2 regions of the Paracidovorax wautersii genome follow, and region 2 is predicted to be linked to the other one. Evidence: predicted binding sites of a transcription regulator. Region 2 holds the regulator's gene; the other holds the start of a gene.
The links. Region 2 encodes FliA, which starts transcription of late flagellar genes. Its sites were predicted from a motif close to CTAAAGTTTNNNNNNNNNNNGCCGNTA; they were not measured.
Positions count from the first base shown of each region.

Region 1 (7,554 bases), 1.6 Mb from region 2:
AGCTGCTGCATCTCCTCGCGGCTCATGGGCAGGAACGGGGCCGTGCCGAACCGCTTCGCCCAGTACGGGCGATAGCTGGTCAGCGGCTTGGCGGCGCGCGCGAAAAAGGAAACGTCGACAGGGGCGTTCATCGGGGGGCTTTGGGGGAGGGCCGCAAATTTTAGAAGGTTCTGTCTATCCGTGCCGCCGCGGGGTCTTAAACGGCGGCCGTAGCCTCGTTACTGCCAGCGGAATGTCGTTGATACGGTCAATCGTTGCCAATCGTCAGGCGAAACCAGCCCATTTCGACCTTTTTCCGAGGACTGGCGCACATTGTGTGAACCTGATCCAATGCTCAATCGTTTACGTATTGAGACAATTAGAAAGCGATAGTTTCTAACCTGATTGATCGCCGGTGCGCAGTCTGCGCCAAAACGCTGCCCAGCCTCCCCTGACCTACGACCACCGCGCCATGAACACCACCTCCACCATGAAAGTAGGAACCAAGCTCGCCGCCGCCTTCAGCGCGCTCGCCATCATGGTTCTCATCGTTTCCGGGCTCTCACTCAAGTCGCTCGGAGATGCCGACTCGGCGTTTTCCCAGTACGTCAGTGGCATCAATGCGCAGGTCAATTTTGCGGAAGGCATGCGCAATGCAGTGAACCGCCGCGCCGTGGCCGCGCGCAACCTGGTCCTGGTACGGGACGCTGCCGACCTGGCGAAGGAAAAAGCGCTGGTGCTCAAGGCGGATGAGGACGTCATGCAACAGCTCGACGGCCTCAAGAAGCTGTTCGCAGTGGACACGCAGGCCCCGCCTGCCGCGCGGCAGATGATCGTGGAGCTCGAACGGATCGAAAGCCTGTATGGGCCCGTGGCGCGCGACATCGTGCGGCTGGCCGTGGACGGCGATCACGAGCGCGCCATCACGAAGATGAACAACGAGTGCCGCCCGCTGCTGGCCCAACTGCTGGCCAAGGTGTCGGAGTTTGCGCAGTACGCCACCGAGCACGCCGATGAACTGAAGACCCAGGCCAACGAGCGCTTTGCCGTACAGCGCATGGTCCTGATGATTGCCTGCATGCTGGCGCTGGCGCTGGCCGCCGTCGCCGGGTTCGTGATCACCCGCGGCCTCACCCGCGCCCTAGGTGCCGAGCCCGCAGAACTGGGCCAGGCCGCGCAGCGCGTCGCCGATGGCGACCTGCGGCCTCTGGACGAAGAGCACCGCGCGCCGCAAGGCAGCGTGCTGTCGTCCCTGGCCGTGATGCAGCGCAGCCTGGCGGGCATCGTGGTGCAGGTACGGGGCGCGTCCGATTCCATCGCCACGGGTTCCACGGAGATCGCCGCCGGCAGTGCGGACCTGAGCCAGCGCACCGAGGTGCAGGCCAGCGCGCTGCAGGAAACCGCTGCGACCATGGACGAACTCAGCAACACGGTGCGTCACAACGCCGAGAACGCAGGACGCGCCAACGAACTGGCACAGGGCGCCTCGCAGGTCGCAGCCAGGGGCGGCGATGTGGTCGGCCAGGTGGTGTCCACGATGCGCGCCATCAACGACAGCTCCAAGCGCATCGAGGACATCATCGGTGTGATCGATTCCATTGCCTTCCAGACCAACATCCTCGCGCTCAACGCCGCAGTCGAAGCCGCCCGCGCGGGCGACCAGGGCCGGGGGTTTGCCGTGGTGGCGTCGGAAGTGCGCAACCTGGCCCAGCGCAGCGCCCAGGCGGCCCGGGAGATCAAGACGCTGATCTCGGACAGCGTGTCCCAGGTGCAGGCGGGTACGTCACTGGTGGACCAGGCCGGCACCACCATGCAGGAGGTGGTGACCGCCATCCAGCGTGTGACGGAAATCATGGCGGAGATCAGCACGGCCAGCCGCGAACAAAGCTCCGGCGTGGAACAGGTGGGCCAGGCCGTGGCCCAGATGGATCAGACCACCCAGCAGAACGCCTCGCTGGTGGAAGAAAGCGCCGTGGCGGCGCAGAGCCTGCAGCAGCAGGCGAAGGATCTGGTTCAGGCCGTGTCGCTCTTCAAGCTGCACCACCACAGCCTGCAACTCGCGGCGACCTGACGTCGCAGGCCCGCCCCGCCAGGGGCCGGCCTGCCGAGGATCCAGCGGCTACCACTCGCCCAGACTGCGCACGCGCTGGTCCAGATCGGGCAGCGGATCCTCGTAGGCGGACATCAGGGGCGTCGGCACCGGGGCACGGGGGGCCACCCGGGCCGGCGCGCCGGCGTTGGCTTCAGCCCCGCGCGAGCGGGCCACGAAGGAAGCCGAGAACATCTGGTTCAGCGTGACGGGCAGCGGGATCGAGAACATGGCGGGCTCCTGACGGCGGATGGCGTAACAACGTGTGCCTGAAGCCTAAGCGGCCGCCCTGGCGCAGCCCTGTAGGTCTGCGCCGCAAAGGCCCTCTGTGGAATGCAGTCGTCGCGTTCAGACCACGTCGCATGGAAGCATCTCGTGCGCCGGCCCCCGTCCATAAAAAAAGCAGCCCATCGGGCTGCTTTTTTGTGGGGTGCTTGGCACCCGTGCTTACTTGGCCAGCGTCAACGTGCCCTTCATGATGGCCGAGTGGCCGGGGAACGAGCAGAAATAGGTGTACGAATCACCGGCTTTCAGCTTGCTCACGGCGAACTTGACGGAGTCGGACTCGCCGCCGCCGATCAGCTTGGTGTGGGCGATCACGCGGGCGTCGCCGTCTTTCACATAGTCCTTGGCCGCGCCGGCGGGAATGCCGTCGTTGGCGACGGGCTGCACGTCTGCCGTCTTGGTCAGCACCCAGTTGTGGCCCATGGCGGTCTTGGGCAGTTTGCCCACGTGCTTGAGCTTGACGGTGAATTCCTTGCAACTGGCCGGCACGGAGATCGTGGGCTTGTTGAACTGCATTGCGTCATTGCCCTCGATCTCGACCGCGCAATCGGCGGCCCAAACCGGGGCGGCGCCCACACACAGAGCGACCACTGCCAGGGGTTTCCAGATTCTTGCCATTTGTTCTCACCTTTCAGAAAGAGTCGAAGCCCGGTTCCAGACCCGCTAGCGCCGGTCTTGCGTGCTTCGTGGAGCCATCTTAGGCAGGCGGTCTGGCCGGCGATTTGATGTGCATCAAGTTGGCAGAGATCAAGAGGGATCGGGTCCGGGGGGACGGCGATGCATCGCTAAGGGCCCACCGCGGCACCTACACTTCCACCGACATGCCTCACACCCTCGCCGCGCCCTTCCACAGCGAACTCATCATCAAGAAAAGCCGCTTCATCGGCTGCGTCCAGCCGGTGGCGGACCGCGCGGCGGCGCAGGCCATCGTGGACACGCTGTGGAAGCAACACCCGGGCGCAGCGCACGTGTGCTGGGCGCTGCTGGCCGGCGGCCAGTCTGCCGCTGTGGACGACGGCGAGCCCGGGGGCACGGCCGGACGGCCGATGCTGGACGTGCTGCGCCACCAGGATCTGGAGGGCGTTCTGGCCACCGTGGTGCGCTACTTCGGCGGCGTGAAGCTGGGCGCGGGCGGCCTGGTACGCGCCTATACCGACACCATCGCGCAGGCCTTGTTGACGGCCGACAAGGTGCCGCTGCAGCGGATGGCGCTGCTGGCGTGCGAGGTGCCCTACGCCCTGGAAGGCATGCTGCGCCGCCGCATCGAAGCGGCCGGAGCCGAACTGCTGCAGGTCGAGCATGGCACGCTGGTACGACTGCAGATGCGGCTGCCGCAATCCCAGGCGCAGGCGTTCATGGTCGAAGCCAGCGAGGCTGGCCAGGGCCGGGTTGCGTGGGCCGATGGCGCAGACGGAATGAACCCGTAAGACATGCTGAACCAGCCTCTCACGCGCTGCGCACCTGCGCTGGGAGCGGTTCGACGCGTTGCACATCCTCGCCACCTCAGCGGCTATGGCCGTGGTTTGCTCTTTGCGGGCCACACCCAGCAGAACGGCCTCCATCGCGGGGACTTGTCCAGCGTTGCCCTGACGGCGCGCAGCCGCTAGGCCTGCACACCTACACGGCCTCGGCACGGCGCCCACGACACTCGGAGCCTTGCCAAAAACAAACGGGGTGTGCCATGAGCGAGATGCTGGACGCGGTGATCATCGGCGGGGGAACCGCGGGGCTGGCGGCCCTGCGCGAGGTGCGCAAGCGCACGGACCGCTACCTGCTGGTGAACGACGGACCCTGGGGCACCACCTGCGCCCGGGTGGGCTGCATGCCGTCCAAGATGCTCATAGAGGCGGCCAATGCCTTCGAGGCCCGGCGCAAGCTGGACACCTTCGGCATCCGCGGCGGCGACGGGCTGCGCGTGGACATGCCTGCGGTGCTGGCGCGCGTGCGCGAACTGCGTGACGACTTCGTGTCCGGCACGATGAAATCCACCAACGACGATGAGCGCGTGATATCCGGCCGGGGGCGGCTGCTGGATGCGCACCGCGTGGAGGTCAACGGCCAGGTGCATGCCACCCGCAGCATCGTCATCGCCACGGGCTCGCGGCCGACCGTGCCGGAACCCTGGCTGGCCTTCGGTGACCGCATCCTGACGACCGACACCCTGTTCGAGCAGCCCACGCTGGGCCCGCGCATGGCGGTGATCGGACTGGGCCCGCTGGGTGTGGAGATGGCGCAGGCGCTGAAGCGCCTCGGCGTCGAGGTGACCGCGTTCGGCACGCAGAAGGCCGTGGCCGGCCTGACGGATCCGGAACTCAACGACACGATGCTCAAGCTGCTGCAGGCCGAGTTCACCGTCTCCATCGGCGACGACGTCGAGCTGCGCGAGGTGGCCGGCGGCATCGAGGTGCGCAACGGCTCGGCCACCGTGGTGGTGGACCAGGTGCTGGCCGCCATGGGCCGCCGCCCCAACCTGGAGCACCTGGGCCTGGACACCCTGGGCGTGGAGCTGGACGACAAGGGCCTGCCGCCCATCGATCCGCGCTCGCTGCAGATCGGCGACCTGCCGGTGTTTGTGGCGGGCGATGCGGACGGCGACCGCTCGCTGCTGCACGAGGCGGCGGACGAAGGCCATATCGCCGGGCTGAACGCCGTGTCGTCCGAGCCGCGGGGCTTTCGCCGCCGCACGCGCCTGGCCATCACCTTCTGCCAGCCGCAGGCCGCCGTGGTGGGGCGGCGCCACGCCGCGCTGAAGGACGAGGATGTGGTGACGGGCCGGGTGGATTTCGCCCGCCAGGGCCGGGCCCGCGTGGCGCAGAGCGCCGCCGGCCGGCTGCATGTGTATGCCGAGCGCAGCACGGGCAAGCTGCTGGGCGCCGAGCTGTGCGCCCCGGCCGGCGAACACATGGCGCACCTGCTGGCGCTGGCGATCGGCCAGGAACTGACCGTGCAGGAAATGCTGGGCATGCCGTTCTACCACCCGGTGCTGGAGGAAGGCCTGCGGACGGCGCTGCGCGACGCGGCATCCCATCTGCCGCGCATCAGCGACTCCGACCTCGCCGCCTGCGGCGCCTTCGGCGCCAGCGCGCTGGACTGAGCGACGGCGGGCGCCCGCGCCGGCCCCCGGCGATCAGGCGCGATCCTGGAAACACGGTGACGGCAGGGCCCGCTGCAGCACCACCCTGCCCGCCGCGGCGCAGAAAACCCTCAACCTGCGGCGCCGGTGGCCGATAACCAGGGATTACCGCAGGAGATCGCCATGGACGTTTCGCTCACCAATGCCATCGTCAACACCGCTGTCGCACAGACCCAGCAGGAGACGTCCGACGCCGTCAACACCGCCGTGCTGAAGAAGGCGCTGGACATCCAGGCCAGCACCGCCGCCACCCTGATCAGCGCCCTGCCCCAGCCGCAGCTGGCCACCTCGGGCAGCCTGGGCACCCAGGTGAACACGTTCGCCTGAACGGCGCGGCCACCCGGACACTATAATTTTCATAGCTACCGGCGCTTTCTGCATAAGCGCCAGAGGCTGATTTCACTCATAAGCCGCCGGCAGCCTGCAGCGGGCTGCGCGGACCGTGCGGCAAGCCAGCGCTGCCGCCCTGCAGGAACTGCAGGCCCTCCCAGCGCAGCGGTTGCCGCCGCAGTTGCCCACGTGGGCCAGGGCCCCAACGGCCCGTGCCTGCGCAAGCACGCGGCGCGGCCGCTCGGGCCGCGCCCCCCCATTTGCGTCCCAGCGCCCTGACTCCCTAGCGCAGCCGTGCGGGCGACAGGCCCGGCACGTCCACCCCTTCCTGCACCAGCGCCGCATCCAGCGGCTCGCCCAGTACCAGCTGCCGCGCCAGCAGCGAGGCGCCCGCCGCGCTCTGGATACCGTAGCCACCCTGCGCGGCCAGCCAGAAGAAGCCGGGCACATGGTTGTCCCAGCCGATCACCAGATCGCCGTCGGGCACGAAGGAGCGCAGCCCCGCCCAGGTGTGCGAAGGGCGGCGGATCTGGAAGGTCGTCATCTGCTCGATGTGGTAGATGCCGGTGGCCACGTCCAGCTCTTCGGGCACCACGTCGTGCGGGTGGGTGGGATCGGCATTGGCGGGCGATCCCAGCAGCTGCCCCGCGTCGGGCTTGAAATAGAACGATTCGTCGATCGCCACCACGGCCGGCCAGCCGTGCGCATCCATGCCGTCCGGCACCGGAAAGGTGAAGGCCGTGCGCCGGCGCGGCTCCAGCCCGATCGGCGGCACGCCGGCCAGCCCGGCAATCACGTCGGCCCAGGCGCCAGCCGCGTTCACCACGGTGCGCGCGTGCACCGTGCTGCCGTCGGCGAGCGTGATGCGCCAGGCGCCGCCCTCCCGCGCGAGGCCCGTCACCTCGGCCCCCGTGCGTACCTGCCCGCCGCGCTGGCGCAGGCCGCGCAGGTAGCCCTGGTGCAGGGCGTGCACGTCGATGTCGGCGGCGTCGGGCTCGCTCATGCCGGCGGCCACGGCTTCTTCGCGCAGGCAAGGCAGCATCTGCAGCAGCGGCTCTTTGTCCACGCGCTGCACGTTGGGCGAGCGCGCCAAGGCATCGGCGACATGCGCGTCCAGCAGGTCGAGCTGGTCGGGCCCGGCCACGTAGACCACGCCGCGCGGCGACAGCAGCGGGTCACCCCCGAACTCGGCCGGCGGCGCGTCGTAGAAGGCCCGGCTGGCGCGCGTGAGCGCCTGGATATTGGGCGTGCCGTAGGTCTCCATGAACAGCGCGGCCGAGCGGCCGGTGGTGTGGTATCCGGGCTGGGATTCACGCTCCAGCAGCAGCACGCTGCCGGCGCTGGCGAGCTGCCAGCCGATGGAGGCGCCGGCGATGCCGGCACCGATGATGGCGAAGTCGGTGGTTTGCATGGGCGAAGGCGGTTCCAGGAAGGCGAGTCAGACGATCAGACGGCGGAGGCTTCACCCGCCGAGGCCGAGCGGCCGGCGCGGGGAATGCCCCGGGCATCGTCGATGTGCGGCGCTTCGGTCACGATGGACTTGAGCGAGGGCTGCGCATGCACCAGTTGGTCCAGCGCGGGGCGGGGCCGCTGCAGCTCGGGAATGGCGGCGAAGGCCTGCTCCAGCGCGTGCCCGACGCCCAGCGTGCGGTGATCGTCGCGGAAGCGCCCCACCACCTGCAGGCCGAAGGGCATGCCTGCGGTGTCGCGGCCGCACGGCAGGGACAGCGAGGGGTGC
Region 1 covers NZ_JAVIZX010000001.1:3,543,973-3,551,526, reverse strand. Annotated here, with positions in the region: gene QE399_RS16030 (YgiQ family radical SAM protein) at 1-131, opposite strand, end outside; gene QE399_RS16025 (methyl-accepting chemotaxis protein) at 452-2,050, shown strand; gene QE399_RS16020 (hypothetical protein) at 2,099-2,299, opposite strand; gene azu (azurin) at 2,516-2,971, opposite strand; gene QE399_RS16010 (IMPACT family protein) at 3,175-3,780, shown strand; gene QE399_RS16005 (dihydrolipoyl dehydrogenase) at 4,035-5,447, shown strand; gene QE399_RS16000 (YjfB family protein) at 5,610-5,813, shown strand; gene QE399_RS15995 (NAD(P)/FAD-dependent oxidoreductase) at 6,100-7,227, opposite strand; gene QE399_RS15990 (amidase) at 7,263-7,554, opposite strand, start outside.
Region 1: a site for FliA is predicted at 5,557-5,583, ahead of QE399_RS16000 (YjfB family protein). Genes of this name have one in related genera too.

Region 2 (7,554 bases):
CATCCTGATCCTGATCATCAACATCGTGGGCGGCTTCGCCATCGGCATGCTGCAGCACGGCCTGTCGGCCGGCCAAGCCGCCGACAGCTACATCCTGCTGGCGGTGGGCGACGCGCTGGTCGCGCAGATTCCCGGCCTGCTGATCTCGGTGGCGGCCGCCATGGTGATCTCGCGCGTGGGCAAGGAAGAGGACATGGGCCGCCAGATCGTGCAGCAGCTCTTCATGTCGCCGCGCGTGCTGGGCGTGACCGCTGCCATCCTGATCCTGCTGGGCCTGATCCCCGGCATGCCCCACGCGGTGTTCCTGGTCATGGGCGGCGGCATCGGCTACGGGGCCTGGCTGCTCCTGCAGCAGCAGCGCAAGCCGGCGCCCGCCGAAGAGGCACCCGCCGCGCCGCAAGGCGACGGGGAGGCCACCTGGGACGATCTGCAGCCCGTGGATCTGCTGGGCCTGGAGCTGGGCTACCGCCTGATCGCGCTGGTGGACAAGAACCGCCAGGGTGACCTGCTGACCCGCATCAAGGGCGTGCGCCGCAAGTTCGCGCAGGAAGTCGGCTTCCTGCCGCCAGCCGTGCACGTGCGCGACAACCTGGAGCTCAAGCCCAGCGCCTACCGCATCACCCTGCGCGGCGTCGTGGTGGGCGAAGGCGAGGCCTTCCCCGGCATGCACCTGGCCATCAACCCGGGCGGCATCAGCACGCCGCTGATCGGCACGCCCACGACCGACCCGGCCTTCGGCCTGCCGGCCCACTGGATCGACACCAACCAGAAGGAAGCGGCACAAATGGCGGGCTTTACGGTCGTTGATTCGGAAACCGTGATGGCGACCCATTTGTCACACTTGATGCAAGTGCAGGCAGCCAAGCTCCTGAGCCGCACGGAAACCCAGCAACTCGTGGAACACGTCGCCAAACTGGCCCCCAAGCTCATCGAAGAAGTCGTCCCCAAAATGGTGTCCATCGCAACGTTCCAGAAAGTCCTCCAGCTGCTGCTGGAAGAGTCTGTGCACATCCGCGACATCCGCACCATCATCGAGACGCTGGCCGAGCACGCCGTCGTGACGCAGGACCCGGTCGAGCTGGCCCGCCGCGTGCGCATCGCCCTGTCGCCGGCCATCGTGCAGCAGATCTACGGCCCGACCCGCGAGCTGAACGTGATCGCCATCGAACCCGGCCTGGAGCGCCTGCTGGTGCAGGCCCTGGGCAATGCCGGCGGCCCCTCGCTCGACCCCGGCGTGGCCGACATCCTCACCCAGAAGGCCGCTGAAGTGGCCCTCAAGCAGGAAGAGATGGGCATGCCCGCCTGCCTGCTCGTTCCCGACCAGATCCGCAACGCCATCGCCCGCCTGGTGCGCCGCGTCGCCCCCCGCCTGCAGGTGCTCGCCCACAGCGAGATCCCTGAAACCCACACGATCCGCATCGGCCCGATCCTCAAAGGTGCATCAGCATGAACATCAAGCGCTTCTACGCCCCCACGTCGCGGGAGGCCCTGGCCAAGGCCCGTATGGCCTTCGGGGACGGCACGCTCATCCTGTCCAACCGCCAGACGCCCAACGGCGTCGAGGTCGTCGCCACGGCCGAGGACACGCTGTCCTCGCTGGAGTCGGGCCAGGAGCAGCAGCAGATGCAGCAGCGCCCGCAGCAGCAGCCCCCGATCAGCCGTCTGCAGGAACGCGCCTCCGACCTGGCGGCCAGCCCGGTGCGCACGCAGCAGCGCCCCGCCCCCTTGGGCGAGCCGGCCCGCAACGTCGTCCACCAAGACACCGAACAGCTGGCCATGAGCACGCTGTCGTTCCAGGACTACGTGCGTGAGCGCATGCTGCGCCGCCGCCATGAAGCCCTGAACGGCGGCCCCGAGGACACGCCTGCCGCCGAGCCGCGCGGCCAGGCCCGGTCGCTGGAACAGCGTGAGCGCCAGCCGGCGCAAGCAGCGCCTGTGGCCCGCCACAATCCGCTGCGCAGCATCCCGATGGACCTGCCGCCCGAACCGGCACCCCGCCGCGCCGCGGCCGCCGCCCCGGCGATGCCGTCGCTCGGCAACCAGCAGCAGCAAGGCCTGATGAACGAGCTGCAATCGATGAAGGAACTCATCGAGGACCGCTTCAACACCCTGGCCTGGCTGGGACAGGCGCGCCAGAACCCGATCCACTCGAACCTGATGCTGAAGATGATCCGTGCCGGCTACTCGCCCGCACTGGCCCGCGCCGTGCTGGAGCGCATGCCCGAGGATCTCTCCGCCGGCGACGCCGTGCGCTGGCTCATGGAGGTGCTGGAGCGCAACCTGCGCACCGACGCCCAGTCTCGCCCGCTGTACGAAGAAGGCGGCATCTACGCCATGGTCGGCTCCACCGGTGTGGGCAAGACCACCACCACCGCCAAGCTGGCCGCGCTGTGCGCGCGCATCCACGGCCCCGGCAGCGTGGGCCTGATCACCCTGGACACCTACCGCGTCGGTGCCCACGAGCAGCTGCGCACCTACGGCCGCATGCTCGGCATCGTCGCCCATCTGGCCCACGACCGTGCCGCGCTGCAGGACCTGCTGGGTCTTCTGTCGGGCAAGAAGATGGTGCTGATCGACACCACGGGGGTGGCCCCGCGCGATCCGCGCAAGCGCGACATGCTGGACGTGCTGAACCTGCCCAACGTGAACCGCCTGCTGGTGCTCAACGCCGGCAGCCACGGCGACACGCTGGACGACGTGCTCACCGCTTTCAAGACCACCGGCTCGCAACAGGCCATCCTGTCCAAGGTGGACGAGGCCGTGAAGCTCGGCCCCTCCATCGATGCGCTGATCCGCCACCAGATGGTGCTGCGCGGCGTGACCAATGGCCAGCGCGTGCCGGAAGACTGGGAAGCCGCAGACGCGCACAAGCTGATCGGCACCTCGATGCGTTCACCCATCAAGTCGGCCTTCGACCCGAAGGCGGCCGACCTGAATTTTTTCTTCTCCCATTCGCCGGAGCTGTCTGCCGACAGGAGCTACGCCGATGTTGCTTGATACCGGCCTCCACCAGGGATCCAGCCTGCACAGCTTCATGCCGCAGGCCGATCTGCGCGTGCTGGCCATCCTCAGCCGCCCCGGCACGCCGCTGGGCCTGGAGACGCTGTGGCAGGTCTGCGCCAGCCTGCAACGCCTGGGCTATCCGGTCGCCGTGCTCGACGGCACCGCCGAGGAGACCGAGGATGCGCCCGGCCTGGAGCATCTGCTGGCCGCGCCCTCCTGGCAGGGCAGCCTCTGCGCGGACACGGGCGCCGCGGGATCCGCATCGCTCGCCGTGATCCCGGCGGCCCACGGACTGGTGCGCCTGGCCGAGCGTTCCCACTGGAACGACGGCAGCGCGCTGCAGCGGCTGCACCCGCACTTTCGTGCCTATGCCCTGGTGGCCCTGTATGCGCCGCCGGAGACCATGGCACCCATCCTGCGCGGCAGCGCGACGGTACCGCTCATCCTGGCGGCGCCAGGGGCAGCCGGCGTGGTGCAGAGCTACCAGCAGCTCAAGCACATGACACTGCACGCAGGACTGCAATGCACCGTGGCGTCCATACTGCCGCCGGGCAATGCCCGCCGCGCCGCTGCAGCCGAAGCGGCCCTGCAGACCCTGCAACGGTGCTCGGAGCGCCACCTGGGCACGCCGTTGCGCACCACGACGGTCAAGGCATCCAACCCGCAGGACATCCAGCGCCTGGCCTTGCAACTGCTGGAAAACGCGGGCACCATGGGCGCCGCATCACCGATGTTGCCCGCGAGCCACCATACCGACGTTCCTGCGCATTTCGTTCGGAGCCATTGACCCGATGTACACCGCCAAAGGCCAGCTTGATCGCGATGCGCTGATCCGCCAGCACGTACCGCTGGTACGGCGGATCGCGCACCACATGATCGCCAAGCTCCCGCCCAACGTGGAGCTGGACGATCTGATACAGGTCGGAATGATCGGACTGTCCGAAGCCCTGACGCGCTACGAAGCGGCCCAAGGCGTGCAGTTCGAGACCTTCGCCACCCAGCGCATCCGCGGCGCCATGCTCGACGAACTGCGCGAGGGCGACTGGATGAGCCGCAGCTCCCGCAAGAGCCAGAAGGAGATCGAGCACGCCGTTCAGCGCATGGAGCAGAAGCTCGGCCGCAGTCCGATGGAGTCCGAGATCGCGGACGAACTGGGCCTGTCGCTGGAGGACTACCAGACGCTGCTGGGCAAGGTGCGCGGCACGCAGCTGGTGTACCTGGAGGACATGACGCGCGGCGACGACGACGAGGAAGGCTTTCTCGACCGGCACGTGGCCGACAGCGAGGCCGACCCCATGGCCGTGCTGCGCGACCAGCGCCTCAAGTCGTCTCTCGTCGCGGCCATCAAGACCTTGCCCGAGCGGGAGCAGTACGTGATGGGCATGTACTACGAGCACGACATGAACCTCAAGGAGATTGCAGCAGTGCTGGGCGTGACCGAGTCGCGCGTATGCCAGCTGCACAGCCAGTCGATCGCCCGATTGCGCGCCAAGATGCGGGCGCACTGACCACCCCCACGGGTATGAACTCCGCTCCACACCTCGCGTGCTGGAGCCAAGGACACCGCATGTCTTACAAACAATTCCCCCAGCTGGCACTGATCAACCACCTGCTCCACGCCAAGGCTTACGACGACCTGGAGCAGGTGACGCTGCATGAGTGGGAGAACGATCTTCTCAGCCCGGCCCTGCTCGATGCCGCACGCATGATGCGGCTTCCCGCGACCGTGATCTACCTCGCCTCGCTGGCCGTGGAGAACCTCGCCGACCATGCGCACCACGCCCGGTGGCTCGCCGTGTACCAGTCCCTCGGACGGGGCGCGGAGACCGAGGGCTTCGCCTCGCTGCCCGGCCGCAGCGCACTGCAGGTGGTTGCGTCCCATCTCCTGCATCGCCGCACGCTGGAGCCGGCCGACCTGCGAAAGTGCCGCGCAGACACGGATGACTGGGTCGGGGCGGTGGAACTCGCCGTGGACCAGAAGCGCTTCGACCTGCTGGAGACCATCGTCTCCGAACTGATCCGGCGCAAGATCGACGTCAAGCCCTGGCTGCTGATCATCCAGACCCTGTTTCGCCGGCAGGAGTTCCTGAGCATGAACGACCCGGTGGAGAAGCTGGCCACATGCTATGTCCGTATCCGGCAAAGCCTGGTCAGTACCTTGTACGAGGTGATTCAGATCCGCAGCAGCTTGGCCTTGTATGCCTGCCGCACCTATCACCTCTGCGGCGATCACCGCGCCGTCATCCGGCATGCGCAGAACGCCACCACGCCGTTGGACCGGCTGGCAGCCTGCATCAACATCGCCCGCGCCCACTGCCATCTGGGGGAGTTTCCGCAAAGCGTCGCCAAGCTCGACGAAGTGATCGGGCTGCTTGCTGCGAAGAAAGCAACAATCACCCGCCTTGAAGACAACGACCCGGCGGCCAAGCCCAAATTCGATGCTGATGAAGCCTCGAAGGCGCTGCTTGATCTGCAGACCGCACTAGCGCCGCTGGGACACAAGCCCTTCCTGGTGTCCGGCACGCTGCTCGGCTACGCCCGCGAAGGCAAACTGCTGGCGCACGACAAGGACATCGACGTAGGCATCATCGGCTGGGAGGGCCAGTTCGACATCATCGACACCCTGCTCAAGACCGGCCTGTTCGGCGTGGACTTCACCCACGTGAACGGCCGGCACGCCTACCACCTGGCGGTCAAGCACAACCCGTCCGGCGTCAACATCGACATCTTCATCTACCGCCCCGAGGACGGCATGCTGGTGACGGGCGTGGAGTCCTACTTCGGCTATCTGCAGAAATTTGCCTTTTCTCCGTTCGCCATCAAATCGGCGCAGTTCCTGGGGATCGACTTTTACGTCCCGGACGATGTCGAGAAGAAGCTCGCAGAGAATTTCGGCGATTGGCGGAAATCCGACCCCGGCTACATCTCCCACCTGGAATCTCCCGCAACGGTCGATGTGGGCGGGCCGGTGTACCAGATCGTCGGCCGGCTGCGGGCTCTTGAGGCTCTGCGCGATCGAAACAATGACAAGTTGGAGAGGGTGATCCGCCTGATGGATACGCAAAAGAGCAAGCCGCTGGGCATGAGCGACGACACGCTGCAGCAACTCCAAAGCCTGCTGCAGGAGCAGAGCGCAGAGGCCATCGCATGCTGAACAACGACCAGGCCTATGTGCTGCTGGCCGGTGGCAGCGGCACCCGACTGGAGTCGCCGATCCCGAAGCAGTTCATCCGGGTCGCCGGCAAGACGGTCGTGGAGCACAGCTTCGCCTGCCTGCACAGCTATGCGCCCGACGCCCGCATCGTCATCACCGTGCCGGCCGATGCACTCGCGTACACGAAGGAGCTCTTCAAGGACACCCGGGCCGAAGTGATCGTCGGCGGGTCGTCCCGCCAGGCGTCCGCCTATGCGGCGCTGCGGTACCTGCGGGCCGATCCCCCCAAGAACGTCATCCTCCACGATTCCGCACGTCCCTTTCTGAGCCACCAGATCATCCATGACGTCGTCGAGGCGCTGTCCTTCTACGAAGCTGTCGATGTGGCGATCAAGACCAGCGACACCATCATCGTCGAGCGCGACGGATTCATCCAGAGCATCCCCAAGCGGGACCACATCTACCGCGGCCAAACGCCCCAGGGCTTTCGCTACCAGGCCCTGTTGAAAAGCTACGAGGAGATCGGGGTCGAGAAGCTGGGCGACTACACGGACGACTGCGGCATCTACCTCGCCTGCCATCCGATGGGGCAGGTTCGCATCGTCAAGGGCAGTTCCGAGAACATCAAGATCACCGACTCCATCGATCTCGTCCTCGCCGATGAGCTCTTTCGCATCCGCCAGCAGCAACTGGCGCCCAATCTGGGCGGGCTGCATCTCAAGGGAACGCATTCCATCGTCTTCGGCGGCAGCATGGGTATCGGTAAAGCCATCGTGCAGATCCTGGAAGAGGCGGGCGGCACGGTGCACAGCATCTCGCGCCGCAATGGCTGCAACATCGCCGACCACGGCCAAGTGGCGGCATCGATCAATGGCCTGCTGGACCAATGGGGACGCATCGACAACGTCATCAACGCGGCCGGTCTGTTGATCAAGAGCCCCCTCGAACAGCAGTCGCCCCAGCAGGTGGCAGAACAGGTGTCGGTCAATCTCCTGGGTGCTCTCAACGTGGCGCAATGCAGCCATGCGGCATTGAAGGCGTCCAAAGGCATGCTGCTGCAGTTCTCGTCGTCGTCCTTCACCAGGGGGCGGGCTGACTATTCCGCCTACTCCGCATGCAAGGCGGCCATCGTGAACCTGACCCAGGCGCTGGCCGACGAGTGGAAGGAAGACGGCGTGCGGGTCAACTGCGTCGTTCCCGGGCGCACCGACACCAGCATGCGCCGCAGCAACTTCGCCAACGAGGACCAGCGGTCCCTGTTGAGCCCCTACGAAGTGGCGCTGGCATCCGCCAAGCTGCTGAGTGCGGCCGACACCGGCGTCATTTTGCGGGTGTAGCCCCTCTCTCGCCGATTTCCCATCAATTACACAACCCCGTCATGGAGAACCCGATGAGCC
Region 2 covers NZ_JAVIZX010000001.1:1,969,963-1,977,516, reverse strand. Annotated here, with positions in the region: gene flhA (flagellar biosynthesis protein FlhA) at 1-1,450, shown strand, start outside; gene flhF (flagellar biosynthesis GTPase FlhF) at 1,447-2,997, shown strand; gene QE399_RS08975 (hypothetical protein) at 2,987-3,790, shown strand; gene QE399_RS08970 (RNA polymerase sigma factor FliA) at 3,795-4,511, shown strand; gene QE399_RS08965 (hypothetical protein) at 4,526-6,157, shown strand; gene QE399_RS08960 (SDR family NAD(P)-dependent oxidoreductase) at 6,151-7,494, shown strand; gene QE399_RS08955 (methyltransferase domain-containing protein) at 7,536-7,554, shown strand, end outside.